2 regions of the Bacillus songklensis genome follow, and region 1 is predicted to be linked to the other one. Evidence: riboswitches for the same ligand, from Rfam matches in the RefSeq annotation. Region 1 holds a riboswitch; the other holds the start of a gene.
What was found. A riboswitch is a leader RNA that binds a small molecule or an ion and turns the genes downstream of it on or off. The one in region 1 is predicted to bind cyclic di-AMP.
Positions count from the first base shown of each region.

Region 1 (7,490 bases):
AGGACAGCAGCAGCGCGTCTTTTTAGCCAGGGCACTTGCGCAGGATGCCCAGCTTTACTTCATGGATGAACCGTTTGTCGGTGTCGATGCCGCAACGGAAAAAGCGATTATCACCCTATTAAACAAGCTAAAACAGCAAGGAAAAACCGTTCTTGTCGTCCATCATGATTTAAACACGGTAAAAGAATATTTTGATTGGCTGTTATGTTTAAATGTGGAGTTGGTGGGAATCGGAGAAACGGAACGATTGTTTACAAAAGAGTATTTGCAAAGAACGTACGGCGGCAGATTAACCATGTTTGATTCTGAGAAAGAGACATCTTTCATGATTAATTGAGGTGAAAACATGAACTGGTTACAGGTCTTTCAAGATCCAAATACACAATGGATTTTATTTGGTTCCATGCTTTTAGGATTAAGCAGCGGGGTCATCGGAAGCTTTGCCTACTTGCGCAAACAATCTCTCATGGGAGATGCGCTCGCCCATGCGGCACTGCCGGGAGTTTGTTTAGCCTTTATGATCACGGGATCGAAATCGATTTTCTACTTTTTGATCGGGGCTCTTATGGCAGGCATTTTGGCTACCTTTTTGATCAGCTATATTACAAGACATACACGCATTAAGCAGGATTCAGCATTAGGGATTATTTTAACCGTATTTTTCGGTGTCGGGATTGTGTTATTGACGCAAATCCAGCACAGCGATGCCGGCAATCAGAGCGGTCTTGATAAATTCTTATTCGGTCAGGCCGCCTCAATGATTCAGACCGATGTGTACACGATGGCCATCATTTCAGCTGTATTGGTCGGTGTTTGCACCTTGTTTTTCAAGGAATTTAAGCTGCTTTCATTTGACCCGGGTTTTGCGAAAGGAATTGGGCTGCCGGTGGCACTTCTTGATCAGTTCATCATGCTCCTTGTGGTCGTAGCCGTAGTGGTTGGAATTCAAGCGGTAGGTGTCGTATTAATGGCCGCCTTGTTGATTACCCCGGCAGTCGCAGCCAGGTATTGGACCGAAAAACTGCATGTCATGGTCGTCATTTCTGGGATATTCGGGGTATTGAGCGGCTTAGCCGGAACGCTCGTGAGTACGATGGTCGATAATTTGCCGACAGGTCCGCTCACAGTTCTCGCGGCAACATGCTTATTTATCTTCTCTGTTTTCTTTGCACCCAAACGCGGCTTATTGGCCAAAATGCTGTTAAAAATGTTAGTGAAGAATAAAATCAAAAAAAAACTGTATATGCAAAAAATGAAAGAAGGAGAAACGTTGTGAATGATGTTTGGATTATGCTGATCGGCGCGCTCGTTGCCTGCTCATGTAGCCTTGTCGGTTGTTTTCTCGTTCTACGCAAAATGTCGATGATTGGGGACGCAATCAGCCACTCGGTTTTACCGGGGATTGTCATCGCCTTTTTGGTGAGCGGCTCAAGGGATTCGTTGTTCATGATGATGGGGGCAGCCGTGATCGGATTGATCACCGTCTTTTTGATTCAGATGTTCCACCAAAGCGGTGTCCAGTCCGATGCCTCCATCGGTGTCGTATTTACGGCTTTATTTGCGGTGGGGGTTGTGCTTGTCAGTTTATACACCCGCCAGGTGGATTTGGATCTTGATTGTGTGCTGTACGGGGAAATCGCCTATGCACCGTGGAATACGATATCGATTGGCGGGATGAGTATCGGTCCAAAAGCCGTCTGGGGAGTAGGGGCTACCTTTCTCTTAAACTTAATCGTAATCAGTCTATTCTATAAACAGTTTAAAATTTGCTCGTTTGACCCGGCCATGGCGGCAGCTGTCGGCATACCGGTCATGTTATTCCACTATCTCCTAATGGCACTCGTTTCTTTTACGACGGTTGCTTCTTTTGAAAGTGTGGGCGCCATTTTAGTGGTGGGCATGTTAATTGTTCCTGCAGCAACGGCTTACTTGTTGACCGAAAAATTAAGTGTGATGATTGGTATCAGCATGTTCATCGGGATCATCAGTTCTGCGATCGGGTATTATATGGCGTACGTATACGATGCTTCCATTGCAGGGTGCATGATTACGGTTGCCGGGATATTGTTCTTAATTGCCTTATTCTTCTCACCGACACACGGAATTGTCATGAAGAAATGGAAGCGCAAAAAAATATATAAATGCACATAAATCATTTGACATGGATAAAGAGCATCCATGTCAAATGATCACCATTGTAAGTTTATTCAAGGAGAAAGAACAGAAAGGCGCGAATAGAGGAAGGCCGATGACAGAAGGGAAAAATAAAAAAAGGGTGAAAGAGCAGGAGAGAAGTCTATGACTGCGCGTTTAGCATTTCGGTTGTCAGATGGAAAGTGGCTGCACATCAGGAGAATTACGCATGATACAGTGGAACTGAAAATTTGCTCCGACATCGTATGTGAGCCCGCTGAGTTCCAGTGTCGTATCCACGAAGGCGAATTTGTCCGAATTATATTGGATGCCATCCAGAAGACGTTCAAAAATGAAACATCGTGAAAATATGAAAAAGTCTTCATCCCCGCAAAGCGAGTCGGATGAGGGTTTTTTCTGTGTTTAAAAAGTTAAAATTGCACTATATCGACAAGGGAGTCATGAACATCGTTTTCTGGACTTTATTAATATCGTTCTTACTAGTTATTTCATCCATGATTAAAAATAGCTGTTGACAGTAAATTTTAACGGGGGTAAGATTACTCACATAAAATGTTTTATCATAAATCGCTTAATTCTAATTTAGAAGCGGGGGAACCAACTTTGTGTTGAATCTTAGCACTTGGGGTGAGTCCTTCAGTGAAGGTAGGGTTACTTCCACGACCCAAATCCGACAGCTAACCTCGTAAGCGTTTGGGAGGAAAAAATTCGTGTGAATGCACGGCTTATTTGTGCTGTGAAAAACCGCGAAAAGAGGCCCTCTCTTTTCGCGGTTTTTATTATGAAGAAAAGGCATTTGAAGAGAAAAAGAATAGAGGACTCTATGCCGGAGAGCAAAGCTATATATTTGCGTCAATGCGAACAACTTATTTTTTAGGGAGGACATAAACATGAAGGATGCCATCATGATTGGAATAGTAGTACTGATGGGGGGAGGCATGGTCGGCGTTTCCATTTGGTTAGTGTCCGTTCTCAATAATGGAAGAGGGAAAAAGTGAACATTTTTTGTAAACGGTGGCTCTGATTATGAATAGATGTGTGTAGAGGTAAATATAGGGAAGATGATAAATATCGATTTTAGGCTGGAGCCGATTCAAGAAGAAAAAAGGAGTTAAGAATGAGTATGAACATTGCATTTTTTCTTATTCCAAAGCATGAAGTAGCTGTTATTGACATGGAATCTACCGTACGCCAAGCATTGGAAAAAATGGAATATCACAAATATACGGCAGTACCCCTTATTGATGATGAAGGAAAATATGTGGGAACGCTGACTGAAGGAGATCTCCTTTGGTTTTTAAAGGAAAGGGGGACATTCAATCTTCAAGAGCTGGAAGAATTGCCGCTTCGATTAGTACCAAGGCGCCACGATAATAAAGCCATACCGATCCATGCTGAAATGGAAAGCATCATCTTGCAGACAACAGAACAAAACTTTGTACCGGTCATCGATGATCAAGGAATCTTTATTGGGATTGTCAGACGACGGGAAATTATCGAGTTTTGTGCAAAAGCATTATTTAGTGAAGAAAAAAGACGTTGAAGTCCATTTAAAAGGAATAAGAGGCTGGCCCAAAAGTATGTTCTTTGGGTCACCTTCTTATGATGATTCTGATTGCAAATGACTCGATTCGATCATGATATTTTAACACATTGGCAAAAAGAAAAGGCAAGACGGGATACACAAAGTATGAGAAATAGAATGGGACATGATTTATGGGAGCCGGCTTTCCTTTTATGTATAGGCTTATTTGTGAAGAATTGCATCCTTCATTGTTAAAAGTTTTTGTACAACTTGATCAATATCTTTTTCGGACACATTGAACTCTTTAAGGCTTGAAACAAGGTGGTTAGCAATTGCTTCAAAATGTGATTCTTGCAGGTTAAGACCTTCATGCGCTTTTTCCATACCTTTACCTGAATACTGATTTGGTCCGCCTGTCACCCAGCTAAGAAACAATGTTTGATGGCGGCGCTGCTTTTCCATATCGGTATGTTCAAAATAGTGATTGACTGTATCATCCTCCAACACTTTTTTATAGAAAACATCTACGACCTTTTGAATGCCTTCTTGACCGCCTAATCGTTCATAAAGACTCATGAAAATTCCTCCTTATATACGTATGGGACATTCCTTAATATTTGTAATGCCGGCTAAAATAATCATTTAGTTCTTTAAAAATGTTGTTTTAGTCGATTTGTTATCAAGTGAAGAAACGGCGAATAGAATTGTACAAGCGAACTCAAATTGCAAAGGGCAGTATTTGTACAGCCGCCCATTCAAAATGAAAAGCCGGCATACTCTAAGCCTGTTGAGTAAGGGTTTAGGTTACTGACCATAAAACCGCAGAAGGGGGAATAAGATGGAAACACTTGGCTCTTATATGAAAAAAGCATTTCAAACATATCCGGATAAAATCGCGGTCAAGTATCAAAATCAAACGATCACGTACGATCAATTGCGAATTCGTTCATGCCAGTTGGCAAATGGCATCAAAAGCTATCATTTGAAAAAAGGGGACCGGGTGGCGGTTCTCATGTCCAACCGTTCGGAGCATATAGAATCTGATTGTGCTGCAGCACTTGGCGGTTTCATCAAAGTGCCGCTCGATTACCGTCTTCATCCAAAGGAGCTTACATACATCATTGAAAATTCCGGAGCGAAACTATTGATTGGCGAAAAAGAATGGATTCATAAAATTGATTTGGATATTCCAAAGTTAGAAGTCGGCGACAAATATGAGTGTTGGCTGCAACGGCAAAGTGACGACTATCCGAAATCAGAGGCTGTACAGGAAGATGATGTATTTGTCATCATGTATACATCCGGTACAACAGGAAGGCCAAAAGGAGGGATGTTATCACACCGTAACATGATTGCAGGCGCTTTATCCCTGGCGCTTGCCTGTGAAGTCATGACGGAGGACGTCATCGGCCATGCTGCTTCGCTCACACATGGAAGTAATTTTTTATCCCATATCGCCTGGATTTTCGGTTTGACGCAAGTGGTGTTCAACAAGTTCGACCCAAAAGAATTTATCGATGATCTGGAACGAGAAAAAGTCTCCGTCCTTTTCCTTGTCCCGGCCATGATTGATTTAATGATTCAAGATCCCGATTTTGATCCGAAAAAACTTGGCCATGTCAAATCCATTAATATGGCAGGCGCTCCGATTGCAGCAGCTAAGCTGCAAAAAGCACTGGAGCTGTTAGGACCAAAGCTTATACAAACATACGGCCAAGTCGAGGCTCCGATGGTCATTACGACCATGCCGCGCCATGAACTGGGGAAACGTCTGGAATCATGCGGTATAGCTGGGCCGTTTGTGGAAACGAAAGTGGTGGATGAAAATGGGAAAAAAGCGGCGCCGGGGGAACTTGGCGAGGTAGTTTGTAGAGGCTCACTTGTCATGAAAGGATATTGGAGCAATCCAGGTGCCACACTTGATACGATTAAAAATGGATGGCTTCACACAGGAGATGTCGGCTGGATGGACGAACAAGGATATCTGCATTTAGTGGACCGCAAAAAAGACGTGGTCATCAGCGGCGGGATGAACATTTACCCGCGCGAAATAGAAGAAGTGCTGAATAAGCATGACGGCGTCAAGGAAACGTGTGTCATCGGCGTTCCTGATGATAAATGGGGAGAACGCCTCATAGCGTATATCGTGGGAAATGGCACATGCGAAGTGACGGAAGAAGAACTGATGAAGCTTTGCAGTCGGCATCTCGCGGCTTTTAAAAAGCCGAAAGAACTATACATCGTTGACAGGTTGCCAAAAAGTCCGTACGGAAAAATTTTAAAACGCGAACTGCGCAAGCTGTATGGAACGGTTCCGCAATGAACGGTGTCATCGTTTCAGGGATCGGAATGACGAAGTTAGCCTAAAATAATGCTAAAAAACGGTTGATTCAACTCAACCGTTTTTTGTTGTATTTGTATAAGATGGTTGCTGCAAAAGGTGTGCGGACGCCGCCGGAAGGATAAAGCTAAGTGCAGCCGCGATGACTAAGAATCCGATAGAAGAAAGGATAGATACATCGTATCCACCTGATAAGTCAAATAAGACACCGGGAACATACGAACCCAATGCCGAGCCGATTTGGTGGCTTAAATAGAGCCATCCGATCACCGTACCGACCGATATGTGTTTGAAATACTCTGATGCCAGCTTGATTGTGGGTGCGACCGTTGCAAAATCTACTACCCCAAACATAACGGCGAATGCAAACAAAAGCCACGATTTATCGATTACAAAACCGAGGAATGCGGAATCATGGAGCATAACCAGTAACAAGCAAACGGTCAATGCACGCATCCCGTATAAAAACGCCAGCATGTATTTACAGTTCCATTTGTCAGACAAGTGCCCTGACAACACGGTACCTAAAATATTAAATGCCGCTAGTGTGCTGACGGCCGAACCAATGACAGCGGGTGAAAACCCGCATAGCTGGGCGAATGGAATGAGATGGGTATCCATCAATCCGGTCGTCGTTACCCCGCAAACAAAAAAAGGGACCATAAGGAAAAGAAATCGTTTTTGCTTTATAAGTTGAAAGATGGAAACAGGCTGTAACGGCCGTATTGGCGTTTTTCCCTTTTCAATCGTTTCCGGCGCAGACTCTCCATATGGAAGCCGGCCGCTTTCCTCCGGCGAGTTGCGTAGAAACAGCCACAAAGGCGGAAAGATAAGCAGGCAGAGGATAAAACCGAGCAGCAGCACCGTCTGTTTCCACCCAAAACTTTCAATTAACAATAGTGAAACGGGAACGAGAACCAATTGTCCTGCAGCTGTTCCTGCAGACATCAGCCCTAATGCGAAGCCGCGTTGGGCAGAAAACCACTTCGTAATGGCCACAGAGCCGACGACATTGGAAGCGCCGCCGAATCCAATGGAGGTGATGACTCCATATATTAACATCAGCTGCCACGGTGCAGAGGCGAAAAACGTCAAGATGGTCGATACCCCGATTAGCAGCATGCTGTAAGATAGGATATGACGAACTCCGTATGTATCAACAAGCTTTCCTATATACGGCTGTGAAAGGGCGAAAACGATATAACTGATAAGAGAAATCGTCGAAATGGTACTCCGGCTTGCGGCAAACTCCTCTTCCCATGGCTTCATGAATGCTCCAAACGATAATCTTACACCCTGCGCAGACAATAAGGCAATGAAACCAATCAATAAAATGATCCATGCATAGTGAACTTTCCAAGTTTTATTGTTCATCGAGTTTCTCCCGCGTTTTTGATTAAATTTTACCAGTTTTTTGATGAGAGCAGAACCATTTTCTTCAATTGTTTCTTGCACTGATTACATAATTAG
Region 1 is NZ_JBHRZT010000067.1:194,534-202,023, forward strand. Features, by position in the region: gene ACFOU2_RS16155 (metal ABC transporter ATP-binding protein) at 1-337, shown strand, start outside; gene ACFOU2_RS16160 (metal ABC transporter permease) at 347-1,276, shown strand; gene ACFOU2_RS16165 (metal ABC transporter permease) at 1,273-2,151, shown strand; gene ACFOU2_RS16170 (hypothetical protein) at 2,299-2,499, shown strand; cyclic di-AMP (ydaO/yuaA leader) riboswitch at 2,713-2,861, shown strand; gene ACFOU2_RS16175 (CBS domain-containing protein) at 3,278-3,697, shown strand; gene ACFOU2_RS16180 (group I truncated hemoglobin) at 3,902-4,255, opposite strand; gene ACFOU2_RS16185 (class I adenylate-forming enzyme family protein) at 4,518-6,002, shown strand; gene ACFOU2_RS16190 (MFS transporter) at 6,075-7,394, opposite strand.

Region 2 (7,490 bases), on a different contig from region 1:
GAATCAGCGGTGATGTTGTCGGCCATAACATTCATCAGGTCATCCCTGACACAAGGCTTCCTGAAATTCTCCAGCTGGACCAACCTATTTATAATAAAGAGCTTCAAGTCCGAAACTTAAACATTTTGAGCAATCGTATTCCAATTAAAGCAAACAATAAAACAGTAGGAGCCGTAGCGATTTTCCAGGATCAAACGGAAGTGAAAAAACTGGCTGAAGAGTTGACCGGAGTCAAAGCATTTGTAAGCGCTTTGAGGGTCCAAAACCACGAGCATATGAACAAGCTTCATACTATTGCCGGTTTAATTCAATTAGGGAATAAAGAAAAAGCACTGGAATATGTGTTTCAAGTCTCGGAAGAGCAGGAAGAGCTAACACGCTTCCTAAGTAAAAACATTAAATATGATAGTATTTCCGGGCTGCTGTTAAGTAAAGTCAGCCGTGGAAAAGAACTCGGAATCACCTTAACGATTGATCGGCATAGTCGGTTAGAATCATTTCCCAATCATCTCGACCAACATGATTTTGTCGTTATTATTGGGAACTTAATCGAAAATGCCTTTGATTCTTTTATAAATAGTAAATACCTGAAAAAGGAAGTTTATGTAAGCATCGAGCAGAACGAGAACATTCTTTCCGTTCTCGTGGAGGATAACGGCTGTGGGATAAAGCAAGAGCAGCTAACACATATCTTCGAAGAAGGGTTCTCCACTAAAGCAAAACAAAATCGAGGAATTGGCTTACATTTGATTAAACAAATTGTTGAAAAAGGACAAGGAGAAATACAGGTAGATACTCAACCGGGAAAAGGTACAACCTTTACCATTACTTTCTTCATCTAACGTCTATCACTTAAAGGGGAGCACAGGACATGAATAAACAAGAATGGAACGTTCTTCTGATCGAGGACGATCCAATGGTACAAGAGGTAAATCGTCAATTTATTGAGCAGGTAGAAGGATTCAATATTATTGGATACGCTTCAGACGGGGTAGAAGGAATGGAATTGATAAGAAAGTATAATCCCGATTTGGCTATTATGGACATGTACATGCCGAATCAAGATGGACTAACCACGTTACAGCAAATTCGTTCTGAAGGCTATACAACTGATATTATTGCGGTAACGGCAGCAAGCGATATGGAGACCGTAAGACGAGTCTTGCAACACGGTGCCATCGACTATATCATGAAACCTTTTAAATTTGAGAGAATTAAACATGCTCTCGAAAACTACCGTACTTTTCGAACACAAATAAAACAAAAAGAAAATGTGACCCAAACGGAATTAGATAGGATCTTGTTTCAAAAACATGAGGAGAAACTGCATTCCCTGCCCAAAGGGCTTAATGCTCTAACATTGAAGAACATTCAACATTATCTCGCCAAACAATCCACTCCCATCTCAGCAGAAGAAGTCGCTGAAGGAGTGGGCATTGCCCGTGTGACAGCACGGCGTTATCTAGAGTTTCTAGAACAAGACAATCAAGTAAAACTTCACATCGAATATGGAGGTGTCGGAAGACCCGTAAATCGATATATGTTGGTGGAAAGGAGATGATTCAAAAAATAGGAAATCATACCTTCTGAATCATCCCCCTGAAAGGACCCGGTACGTGAAATCCCGTAAAACCAAGGATTTTTCTGTCGGGTCCTTTTAATAAAAACATTTCTGGCTATCTCCTCTAACTTATGGGACAGCTCCTTTTTATTTTTCTGCTCCTTATGTATCAACTTTTTCTTTACACCTCTTTAGAGTTATATTAGAATAATCAATACAAATCACCATTTATATTTTCAGAATAATTATAAATAATAAAATTTTATATATTTTTTCACTAATCTCAAAATACTACCATTGCTTTATTTAGTATTTTTACGTAATAACGTTACAAAATAACCTTAATTATCATTATTTTTTTATTTCCCAGTAATTTTTCCATATAATTTCATTGACGAACTCATCATTTGTTTAATAAAATGAAAAACATGCAATTATTTTGTAAATTTCAATACTTATCGTTTAAATTTTTTGTAAATTTAAACGATTAGTGCATGATTTAATATTTGACTATTTTTTAGGAGGACTTAATTATGCAGGCAGCTGTAAAAAATGATGTTCAACAGCCAAACCAGTCCAGAAAAAAACATCCTCCTGGATTGTATATGCTGTTTATGACTGAGGCATGGGAGCGTTTCAGCTACTATGGAATGAGGGCAATTCTTGTTCTTTACTTAACAGCAACCGTTGTAAACGGTGGGCTTGGAGTCGACAAAACTACGGCTATGAGTATTTACGGATTCTTTACCGGTGCCGTCTATATTACGCCAATGATCGGCGGATATTTATCTGACCGTTTCTTGGGCAGAAGATTGGCGATCACAATCGGTGGTATTTTAATGGCACTTGGTAACTTCGCGCTATTCGCAAGCCAAACCACAAATGCTTTATACATTGGTCTTGGTTTATTGATTATCGGTAATGGTTTCTTCAAGCCGAACATCTCAACAATTGTTGGTGATCTTTACGACGACAACGATCCGCGTCGTGACGGAGCTTTTACTATCTTCTACATGGGGATTAACGTTGGTGCCTTCTTTGCGCCGTTAGTAGTCGGGCTTATGAGCTATAAATATGGATTCTTGACAGCAGCAATCGGTATGATTGTCGGACAGTTGATTTTCAACTTGTTAGGAAATCGTTATTTAGGTGATATCGGTAAAAAACCTACCGGTAAACCGGAAGTAACAGCTGGTCAAAAATCAACGGCACCGTTAACGAAAAGAGAAAAGAAACGTACAACAGCTATCGTTATTTTAGCAGTATTTGTCATTGCATTCTGGGCCGCTTTTGAGCAAGCGGGAAGCTCATTGACATTGTATGCTCAAGATCAGATTGACCGCAATGTATTTGGTTTTGAGGTTCCAACTGCCTGGTTCCAATCATTGAACCCATTATTCATCGTTATTTTAGCGCCAATTATGTCTGCTTTATGGTACAAGCTTGGCAGCTCAAAACGCGGTGACTTAAAAACTCCAACGAAAATGGCTCTTGGTTTAGTCACTGTTGGTTTAGGCTTCTTAGTACTGCTTCCTGCCGTTATGCACACAGGAAACGATCCGGCATTGAAAGCAAACATCCTGTTCATGGTTGTAACGTATTTCCTTCACACATTGGCTGAATTAATGATTTCACCAGTTGGTTTATCAATGGTAAGTAGAATTGCTCCAATCAAGCTTGCATCTCTTCTAATGGGTGTATGGCTGGCAAGTTCTGCTGTTGCCAACATGGTAGCCGGTCAATTAGCTGCATACACGCAGTCTTTAGGTTACCTTGACATCTTCAGCTTAATTGGTTTTGTAACGATTGGTTTAGGTATTTTATTACTGTTGCTTTCTAAGCCAATTACTAAATTGATGGACTAAAAAAGATGGAAGCTTTTGCTTCCATCTTTTTTTTGCTATCCTGCAAGGACATCTTCCTTTGGATAACCAATCTTCGAATGTTCTCTTCTTGCCAAAGAAAAAGCCAGCGTTAAAGGGCCAAGTTTTCCAATACTCATCATAAAAATGATCACCAGTTTTCCAATCGCCGTTAATTGAAAAGTCAATCCCATTGTTAACCCGACAGTTCCGAAAGCAGATATGACTTCAAAGATGATTTTGACGAACGGCGCTTTCTCTGTAATCGTTAAAATAAAAGCGGCAACAAAAATAAATAATAAACTGATCATGGTAATGGCCAATGCTTTAAATACAAGCTTATTGTCGATTGTCCTTTTGAATACCTGGATATCTTCTTTCCCTTTCAAATAGGTGAAAACAGATAACACAATAATCAAAAAGGTGGTAAGCTTAATACCTCCGCCGGTTGAAGCACTTCCCGCCCCTACGAACATTAGCAGCATCATATAAAAAGCGGTGGAGTCCTTGAGCGCTGTCACATCAATCGTATTAAAGCCTGCTGTACGCGGGCTCACTCCTTGAAAATAAGAACCCCAAAGCTTTTCTGACCAATCCAATGCTCCCAACGTTTTTGGGTTATCCATTTCCAATAACAAAATAATGATCATACTTAAGGCATTTAGTAAAAGTGTTCCAAGAATCATTAATTTTGAATGCAGGCTTAGCTTTTTCCACCTGCGTTTATTGTGCAAATCAATCAGCACGGTGAAACCTAACCCTCCAATAATAAAGAGAGAAGTAATTACGATATTAACAATCGGATCTCCTACGTATTTCATCAAATTATCAGGCAACAATCCAAACCCTGCATTGTTAAAGGCTGAAACAGCATGAAAAAAACTAAAATAAAGACCTTGGGCTACTCCAAATTCCGGCACCCAGCGAATAGCTAAAAATATGACTGCAATAATCTCAATAATAAAAGCAAAAGCAAATAAGTTCACAACCAATCGGATGACACCGCCAAAAGATGTTTGGTTAAGGGACTGTTGTATTAAAACACGTTCTTTAAACCCGATTTTCTTTCCAAGCATGATAAAAATCAATATGGCAAACGACATAATTCCAAGGCCGCCGATTTGAATCCAAAGCATAATAATGGTTTGGCCAAACAACGTATAAGTCGTGCCTGTATCGACCGATGTTAACCCTGTGACGGTGGTAGCAGATGTAATCGTAAAAAGTGCATCAATCCAGCTAATCGGCTCCTTTGTCGCAATCGGTAATTTTAATAAAATTGCACCTAATAAAATAAAAAAAGCAAAAAATAAAATAAGCAACTGCGGAGGCGCCAATTGAATGCGTTTTGGTAACATAAAAAACTTCCTTCTTTCTCAAATAATGATTCATTCCAATTATTCTCTTCTTAATAAGTCATTCAAATTAATAAGTCATTCAAACCATCAAAAATATAATGTTGCCCTCGATCATCCCCTACTACTGCAGTAAATGGAGTCTTTAACACATATCCTTGAATTTAAAAATAGATAAGCTAAAACGCATATACCTGAAGTGGACCTTCAATAAAACTAATGGCTTCCTCCTATATTCCAGGGAAAGGTCCACTTCATAAGGCAACGTTAACCGTATGTTTTTTATACGGTTAACGTTGCCTTACTAATAAAAAAGACCATTCCGAAGAATGGTCAATGACAATCATTGTCCCTTCCCTCAAAAAGTGCTTACGAGGTTAGCTGTCGGGTTCGGATTTGAGAGTATCCTACTTTAATTAAAGATTCACCCCAAGTACATCGTATGTACAATTACGGTTCCCCCGCTCCTATAAAGGATTAAGCAAGTTAACATTGAAACATATGATTATGAAAGTAATCATAATTCCGCCCACACAAACTGTCAAGCATATTTTAAACATCTTTGTTTCACTGCATATATTGTTTTTAAATGTCAATGCTAACAATAAGATTACCGGGTAAAGGAGAAAAGACGTTGAAAATCGTAGCGGTTTGTAAACAATGCAACGGTGCTGGACGAGTGGATACAATGATTCCTTTTTACAAGAGAGCATGTTCTTCATGCAATGGTACAGGAAAATTCACCCAAACATTGACCGAATACAGAGAAAATATATAAAAGAGGATGACTCAAAAGGTATAAAAGGCCATACCTTTTGAGTCATCCTCCTAAAAGGACCCGTCATGAAAATCCAGCAAAATCACAGGATTCCGTGACGGGTCCTTTCAGTAAAGATCAACTTTTATCATTAACTCGAGACTTATGGGACAGCCTCTTTTTTACCTATCAGGGGAACGGAACCCCGCTGCCTTTGCCTCTTTTTCTGTGCAAAACATCATTTCCGGTTTCGTTACTTTATATTGCGGACTATCCGGTGTATGATAGATTTTTTCGCCTTTACTGTTTATATTGCCTTTTATCAAAGGCTGTTTGCAGCTCACTTTCTGTTCACTCTTTGTTTCGTTTTGCTCTACTTGATCTTCTTCAAATCCTCTATCCGTTGCGTAGTTCTCAATCGACCATATCTTTAATTCTTGCTTACGAGCCTTTTCCTGTATATCCCTAAATCGATCAACATATTTTGTATTGGGTTCAAATACATAAGCAACACGTGCATATCCCTTTTCAAGTAGTAATTCATTCAGCATTTTGCCATCAACCCATACATAAGCAAGCAAACGTCCATATTTATCTCTTTCTCCTACATCCATTTCTAGCTTGACTTCTTTTCCCTCAGGCAACAGCTCTTTAACAAAATTACTGGCTTCCTTTCCGTATGGTTGGACAGGTTTGGATGGATGGACAGACTCTGGAGTATCCACCAGCAACAGCCGAACTGTTTCTGATCGATTGTTCACTTCCACCTTGATCGTGTCCCCGTCGACTACCCGCTCCACTACCGCTGGGATTTTGGAATCCTGCTGTTGACATGCAGGCAATATAACAATAATAAGTGTTAATATTGCAACCATCCAAAGATTCTTGAAATATGTATATCTCATTTTCTGTTCTTCTCCTCTCACCTTGGCTCATCAACAGAAAAAGAGTCTGGCTTTTTCACCAAACCCTTTTATCCCGCATTAAAGGGCAGTAAAATCCTCACTTCAAAACATAGCATAATCGGAGAAGTCTAAGTGGGAATCCCTTCCCTGATCTAGACGTTTCACTCCTTCCTACAGAACCCAAAAGCGGTTCTGTAGGAAGGAGTTCCAACGCACGTCGGAGCTAAACAGTCGCCTCCGCTCCTCTTTACCCAAACGTACTTCTTAATTCAACAGAAGGGTATTTCTCTTGGAACATGCGCAGTACAAAATCATTTTCAAATAATAATACAGGGTTTTCTTCCCGGTCCTCAACCAACATAACACGGGAATCGATCATTTTATCTTGCAAGTCTTCCTTATTGATCCATTTAGCCGCAACATGGCTTAAACGTTGAAACTCGATATCCACTCCATATTCATTTTTCATTCTGTACTCAAAGACCTGGAATTGCAGCTCCCCGACAGCCCCGAGAATGTAATCACCAAAATAAGGAGTGCGGTAAAGCTGGACAGCTCCTTCCTGTACCAATTGAGTGATTCCTTTTTCGAAGTGCTTCCCCTTCATCGCATTTTTGACACGCACTTTCGCAAATAGTTCAGGGGGGAACGTTGGTAATGGATTAAACTGAAAAACAGATGCCCCTTCTCCAACGAGGGTATCCCCTATTTGATATGTTCCTGAATCATATAATCCGATAATATCCCCGGCATATGCTTCCTCTACCGTTTCGCGGCTGGAAGCCAAAAATTGGTGGGATTGTGACAATTTTAACTTTCGTCCTGTTCTGGACAGAGTAACGTTCATGCCCCGCTCGAATTTACCTGAACATACCCTTACAAACGCAATTCGGTCACGGTGGGCTGGATTCATATTTGCTTGAATTTTAAAGATAAAACCGGAGAAATTTGTATCCGTAGGATCGATTTCACCATTTGATGACTCGCGAGACTGCGGCGGCAACGTTAATTGCAAAAATTCATCAAAGAAAGACTGTACACCGAAGTTAG
Region 2 is NZ_JBHRZT010000043.1:167,764-175,253, forward strand. Features, by position in the region: gene ACFOU2_RS10425 (ATP-binding protein) at 1-842, shown strand, start outside; gene ACFOU2_RS10430 (response regulator) at 872-1,561, shown strand; gene ACFOU2_RS10435 (peptide MFS transporter) at 2,095-3,426, shown strand; gene ACFOU2_RS10440 (TrkH family potassium uptake protein) at 3,462-4,781, opposite strand; cyclic di-AMP (ydaO/yuaA leader) riboswitch at 5,129-5,272, opposite strand; gene ACFOU2_RS10445 (hypothetical protein) at 5,413-5,556, shown strand; gene ACFOU2_RS10450 (thermonuclease family protein) at 5,718-6,440, opposite strand; gene ACFOU2_RS10455 (peptide chain release factor 3) at 6,688-7,490, opposite strand, start outside.
Region 2: it holds a riboswitch for cyclic di-AMP, as region 1 does, so the genes downstream of both, ACFOU2_RS10440 (TrkH family potassium uptake protein) here and ACFOU2_RS16175 (CBS domain-containing protein) in region 1, are expected to answer to the same signal.